Regions from separate parts of the Exiguobacterium acetylicum genome, predicted to be linked through region 1. Evidence: riboswitches for the same ligand, from Rfam matches in the RefSeq annotation. Region 1 holds a riboswitch; each other region holds the start of a gene.
The links. Region 1 has a riboswitch for lysine ahead of K7G97_RS01265 (amino acid permease). Riboswitches for the same ligand answer to the same signal wherever they lie in the genome.
Positions count from the first base shown of each region.

Region 2: it holds a riboswitch for lysine, as region 1 does, so the genes downstream of both, K7G97_RS02755 (aspartate kinase) here and K7G97_RS01265 (amino acid permease) in region 1, are expected to answer to the same signal.
Region 3: it holds a riboswitch for lysine, as region 1 does, so the genes downstream of both, K7G97_RS16160 (Na+/H+ antiporter NhaC family protein) here and K7G97_RS01265 (amino acid permease) in region 1, are expected to answer to the same signal.

Region 1 covers NZ_CP082333.1:218,364-220,639, forward strand. The annotation lists gene K7G97_RS01255 (diguanylate cyclase) at 1-34, opposite strand, end outside; gene K7G97_RS01260 (MarR family winged helix-turn-helix transcriptional regulator) at 173-628, opposite strand; lysine riboswitch at 794-982, shown strand; gene K7G97_RS01265 (amino acid permease) at 1,116-2,276, shown strand, end outside.
Region 2 covers NZ_CP082333.1:526,623-528,898, forward strand. The annotation lists gene argH (argininosuccinate lyase) at 1-755, shown strand, start outside; lysine riboswitch at 826-1,003, shown strand; gene K7G97_RS02755 (aspartate kinase) at 1,116-2,276, shown strand, end outside.
Region 3 covers NZ_CP082333.1:3,133,920-3,136,195, forward strand. The annotation lists gene K7G97_RS16155 (uracil-DNA glycosylase family protein) at 41-778, shown strand; lysine riboswitch at 871-1,049, shown strand; gene K7G97_RS16160 (Na+/H+ antiporter NhaC family protein) at 1,161-2,276, shown strand, end outside.

The DNA of each region.
Region 1 (2,276 bases):
ACAGTAGACAAAAGTTAATGATGAATTGATTCATGATGGACAACAAATCCTCCCAACTCCCCCAGCTAACAGATTTCCATATATATACTTCTAGTATACTCAAGTAGATAACGGTTAGACAGAGGGAAATCTTTAGACCAAAATAGAAAAAACGGTAGAAAATCTACCGTTTTTAAGAAGATGAAGTAAGGGTATCCTCATCCATCGTCTGTAAAATTTTATCAAAGACATGAACCATCGTTTCGAGCTCTTCTTCGGTCAATGTACCGAAGCGGTCTTGTAAATAGTTTTTCCGGACGATTTCGAGATCCCGAAATGCACGTTCCCCGTCCTCCGTCAAAGCGAGTACGATTGAACGACGATCTTCCGTCGAACGTGTCCGTGTGACATATCCTTGTTTATACAGCTTATCCGTCAAAGCAGTGACTTGACTCGTCGCGAGCTCAAATTGTTCCGCAAGAAGCGTCGGGCGCTGAGGACCATTTTCAGAAAGGCTTCGTAAGATGAAAAATTCACTCCGAGTCGCCGTTCCTTCAAATAGCCGGTTAAGTTCACGTCGCAGGGTACGAAGAATGACACGCATTTGTTCTTCGAGTCGATAAGTTAGCAAATCACGTTCCTGTGGCATGCAAGCAGCATCCTTTCTCTCAGTGGACTTCTACCATTTAGTGTACTAAACATATCGGATTTTTACCATCGACTACCCGATATTCGAAAAAGGCAATTGACAATTTCGTGGCGTTTTGTGTAATATGGCGTAGTAATAACTAACTTAATTCAGTTCTCACTCAACCAGTGGGATGGAGGTTGCAATTCTTAAGAGTACGGTTACGGATGTCGTCAAGCGACAGATGAGGTGATCTGAAAGGAAGAATTGCCGAAATCAATCATCGCTTTGAAGATGATCGATTGGGATTAGATCAAATAGGTCTAATACTGTCACAAGTCGGGTATCACCTACTTGTGGAGAGCTATCTTTCACGACGGTAGAATGAGGCGCATCCATTTTATTATGTTGCGTTCTCATCTTCCATCTGGAAGATGAGGGCGCTTTTTGTTTTTTTCATTCAAAAAGTGTCCTCTCAAAAAAATCTAAACAGAGAGAAGCGAACGAAATGAACAATCTAGATGTGAAACAAACAACAGATTCGACAGCAGAAGGATTAAAACGTGGATTACAAGCCCGTCATATGTCGATGATCGCCATCGGTGGGGCAATCGGAACAGGACTTTTCATTGCGTCCGGTGCTTCCGTCGCAGCAGCAGGACCAGGTGGGGCGCTCCTATCGTATGCAATCGTTGGTCTGATGGTCTACTTCCTCATGACAAGTCTTGGTGAAATGGCAGCGTACATGCCGGTCGCCGGATCCTTCTCGACATATGGAACGAAATTCGTCGATCCATCATTCGGTTTTGCACTCGGTTGGAACTACTGGTACAACTGGGCAGTCACGATCGCAGTTGAGCTCGTCGCAGCACAAATCGTCATGACGTACTGGTTCCCGGACGTTCCTGGATTTTACTTCAGTGCCTTATTCCTCTTACTCATGATCGGTTTGAACTACTTCTCCGTTAAAGGATTTGGGGAAGCGGAGTATTGGTTTGCCATGATTAAAGTCGTCACCGTCATCGTCTTCTTAGTCGTCGGTGTTGCGATGATTTTCGGTGTCTTTACATCGGAGCCACCGGTTGGCTTTAAAAACTTTGCTCTTGGCGATGCGCCGTTCGTCGGTGGCATTCCTGCCGTCATCGGTATCATTCTCGTTGCCGGATTCAGTTTCCAAGGTACAGAACTGGTCGGGATTGCCGCGGGTGAATCGGAAGATCCGAAAAAGAATGTTCCAAAAGCAGTCAAACAAGTCTTCTGGCGTATCTTGCTTTTCTACGTCTTCGCGATTTTCGTCATCGGAATGCTCATTCCATATACGAGCCCGAACTTGGTTTCCAATGACATTACGGACGTCGCGGTTAGTCCGTTTACGCTCGTCTTTGAAAAAGCGGGTCTTGCCTTCTCAGCAGCACTCATGAACGCCGTCATCTTGACATCTGTTCTATCTGCCGGAAACTCAGGTATGTATGCTTCGACTCGGATGCTTTATACACTTGCTCGCCAAGGGGATGCACCGAAGTTGTTCGCGAAAGTATCGAAAAACGGTGTACCGCGTAACGCTTTGCTCGCAACAGGAGCAGTCGGTGCGCTCTGTTTCTTGACGTCGATGTTTGGTGGACAAGTCTACTTGTGGTTACTCAATGCTTCCGGTATGACAGGCTTCATC
Region 2 (2,276 bases), 310 kb from region 1:
ATCGTTTCCGTTCTGCCGAGTTGCTCGGTTTTGAGTCAATCTATCCGAACAGTCTCGACGCTGTCTCCGACCGCGATTTCGTCATCGAATACCTCGGGATCGCCTCGACCGTCATGATGCATCTCTCGCGTTTTTGTGAAGAAATCATCATCTGGGCATCGCAAGAATTTGGCTTCATCGAGTTGTCTGATGCTTTCTCGACAGGGTCGAGCATGATGCCACAGAAGAAAAATCCTGATTTCGCTGAATTGATTCGTGGGAAAACGGGGCGCGTCTACGGCAATCTGATGGGCTTCTTGACGACGATGAAGGCATTACCACTCGCTTACAACAAAGACATGCAAGAGGATAAGGAAGGGGTCTTCGATACGGCAGATACCGTTCTCCAATCCGTTCAAATCTTCACCGGAATGATTGAATCTGCGACGTTTAAGACCGAAGCGCTCAAGAAGGCGACAATGCAAGACTTCTCGAATGCAACGGAACTCGCTGACTACCTTGTGACGAAAGGCATACCGTTCCGTGAAGCGCATGAAATCGTCGGCAAAGCCGTCCTTTACTGTGTGCAAAACGGTTGTTTCCTGAAGGATTTGAACCTCGAGACGTATCAAACGTTCCATCCTGATATCACAGAAGACGTCTATCCGCTCCTCGATCCGGTTCAAGCAGTAGCACGCCGGACTAGCTACGGCGGGACAGGGTTTGCTGCCGTGTCGGAGCAACTCGAACTCGCGAAACAGCATCTTGCGAATTGACGGATTTTGAAAAAAATCAGTCAAATGACTGGATTTAACAAAAGATGTCTGCTATAACTGTAACTAACAACCGACAGATAGAGGCGCGGATGACATGAGTAGCATCATTCTTGAAGGCAAGCATGCCGAATGATGTGAAAGGGGAAGTCCGCCGAAGTGAACGAGAAGATGCTTCTTCTCATTTGCTGGTACAACGGTTAAGATCCGTTGTACTGCCGAAACCGATGTTTCGGAGCGCTATCTTACGTAAAAGAACGAATGACTTTGTCTTCGTTTGTCCGATCGTGATAACGACGGGCCGTAGGAACGCTCCTACCGGCCCGTCGTTTTTTTCTGTATCGGGACAAAGGAGATAGGATTGTGACAACTGTACTTAAATTTGGTGGAAGCTCGGTTGCGACTGTCGAACAGATTCAGTCTATTGCGAATTATTTGAAGAGTCGCGCAGCCGAAGGTGAAAAACTTGTCGTCGTCGTTTCAGCGATGGGCAAGATGACAGATTCTTTGATTGCTCAGGCGCAAGCCATCACGGATCGCCCCGAGCGCCGAGAACTCGATCGTCTGCTTGCCATCGGAGAAGAACAGACGATTTCATTACTCAGCATTGCCCTCAACTCACTCGGCGTCAAAGCGTTATCGCAAACAGGCGCTCAAGCGGGAATCAGTACGATGGGATTGCATACGAAAAGTAAGATCAAACAGATTGATGGAAATCTATTACGACAAAAACTCGAAACGTACGATGTCGTCATCGTCGCTGGATTCCAAGGTGTCAACGAACTCGGTGATGTCACGACGCTCGGACGTGGTGGATCGGATACAACGGCTGTTGCCCTTGCGGCAGTCCTTGATAAACGGTGTGAAATCTACACGGATGTCGACGGTGTCTATACGGCTGATCCACGAATCCATGCTGCTGCTCAACCGATTCCGCACATCTCATATGATGAGATGATGGAGATGAGCGCCCTCGGGTCGAAGGTCATGGAAATGCGGAGTGTCGAACTAGGAAAAAAATACGGCGTACACATCTTCGTCGGGAAAACACTTGAATCGAAAAGGGGAACATGGATCATGGAAGCGACGGAAACAATGGAACAAAAAGCGGTCACGAGTGTCAGTGTGACGAAGAACGTCTTGACGGTATCAATCAAACACGTACCGCAAACGAACGCAGCAGTAGCCGATATCTTCGAACTGTTATCCAATCGCCACGTCAACATCGACATGATCAGTCAAACGACGTTCGACAGTGACATCTTCTTATCGTTCTCATGTCCACTCGATGAGGAAGAGTTCCTCGATGAAGCATTGAAAGACATCATGGATCGCTTCACGACAGTCAAGGTCGACCGCCACAATCAGCACGCGAAGTTATCTGTCGTCGGCATCGGGATGCGGGATGCAACAGGTGTCGCTTCGAAATTGTTCGCAATCTTCCGAGCGGAGAACATCCCGTTCTATCAAGTCACGACATCAGAAATCAGCATCTCGTACACGATTGCACAAGCAGACATTGAA
Region 3 (2,276 bases), 290 kb from region 1:
TTTGTTATCATAGTGCCATTACTGAGAGAGAGGGTCCTTCATGAATTCATTAACTATATTTGAACAAGCCATTCGTAGCTTACCTGACGATCGTACGTTACGACGCGATGAATTATGGACGGACGATTTTTTATTGCAACAGGAGAACGAACTGACCGTCTATTACTCTCCGATTGGCGAATACGTCAATACTGAAGCAAAAGTCGTTATTATCGGGATCACACCAGGTTTTGAACAGATGCGAATCGCTTTCGAAGAAGCGACGGATGCCCTCCATCATGGTGTTACATTAGAAGAGACGGCACGCCTCGTCAAATATACAGCAAGCTTTGCCGGAACGATGCGACGTAACCTCGTCCAGATGCTCGATACACTTGAACTTCCAGCATTGCTCGGAATCGAGACGACGGCTAGCTTATTTCATCAACATCAGAAATTATTGCATCCAACGTCACTGTTAAAGCAACCCGTCTTTTATCGCGAAAAGAATTACTCGGGTCATCAACCGAAGATCAATCGTAGCCCTTTATTAAGGCACTACGCGGAAGAACACTTCGTCGCTGAAATCAATCAGTTACAAAAACCAGCATTATTGATTCCACTCGGTCGGGTCGTCGAGACGCAAGTCCGTGGATTGATTCATGATGGACGAATCGAACAGCATCAGCTTCTTTCCGGCTTCCCCCACCCATCTGGCGCAAACGGTCATCGAAAAAAACAATTCGAGGAAAACCAAGCCTATTTGATGAAACAGCTCATTCAACATTTTGCTGAATAAACAACTTTGTCTTAAATTATCAGAATATATGGTTGAATCGCTTCTAAAATACATGATAAAGTGTCCATAAGAACAGAATATGACTATTCTATCGATGAGGTAGAGGCGCGATTTCAATCAGTACTTGGTCCGAGGATGACAACGAAGACGACTACAGGAAAGGTGACATCGCCGAAATGACAGTATGTGTCGAGCATATCGTCGTTGGTCGATTCGGGAAACACCCGATCGATTGCCATACATAACAATTGTATGGAGCACTCCAATTCGGCTAAGAAAGACGCATCCAGCGAGGGTGTCGGCTTTGTTGCCGGTGCCCTTGCTTTTTTTGTGTCGCGGGGTCTCATCTTTAAGCTATTTATTAAAGAGGAGGATATTTTTCATGGTCAACTATTCAGATTCCATCATTGCCCTTGTACCTGCTTTACTAGCTATCTTATTAGCCATCTTTACCCGAAAGGTCGTTCTTTCGTTAGGTGTCGGCATTCTCGTCGGTGCCCTGTTACTTCACCGTTTTAACCCGATCGATACGGTAACCTATCTCGGCAAGAATATCTTTAGCCTCTTTTGGGCGGACGGTGCCTTGAACGAGTGGAACGTCTTATTACTTGTTTTCTTGTTATTGCTCGGCGTCCTTTCCACATTGATTCAGACATCAGGTGGCGCTCGCGCTTTCGGTGAATGGGCTTCTACGCACGTCAAGACAGCGCGTGGTGCACGCTTAGTTGCCTTCGGACTCGGTATCCTAATTTTCATCGATGATTATTTCAATAGTCTCGCTGTCGGCAACGTCAGTCGTCCGTTAACGGATCGCCGTGGTGTCTCACGTGCGAAGCTTGCCTATTTGATCGACTCAACAGCTGCACCTGTTTGTGTCATCAGTCCGCTTTCGAGTTGGGGTGCCTTCATCATCTCCATCATCGCTGGTATCCTAACGACGCACTCGATTACGGATTACTCAGCGTTTAGTGCCTTCATGATGATCGTTCCGATGAACTTCTATGCGATTTTCGCGTTACTTTTAACACTTTACATCGCTTACTCTGGCGTCTCTGTTGGACCGATGAAACAACATGAACGCCGTGCCGCGAATGGTGAACTTTTTGATGCGTCAAAAGGAACACCGATGGGGATGGCAAAAGAGGTCAACGAACATACGAACGGAAAAGTCCGAGATCTCGTCGTTCCGATTGTCGTGCTCGTCATTGCTACGATCAGTGCGTTACTCGGAACAGGTGCTCAGGCACTTGCTGCCGACAATCGCCCGTTTACTTTAATTGGAGCATTTGAGGCAACAGACGTCACACGCTCACTCGTCGCAGGTGTCGTCATTAGTTTAATCGTTGCTTTCCTGATGCTGATCGGACGGAAAATTCCGGGCCGCGATTACCGGGCAAGCATCGTTGCTGGTATGCGTTCGATGTGGCCAGCAGTCTTGATTCTGTTATTCGCTTGGACGATCATTGCTGTCATCGGTGATATGAAAACCGGTGACTAT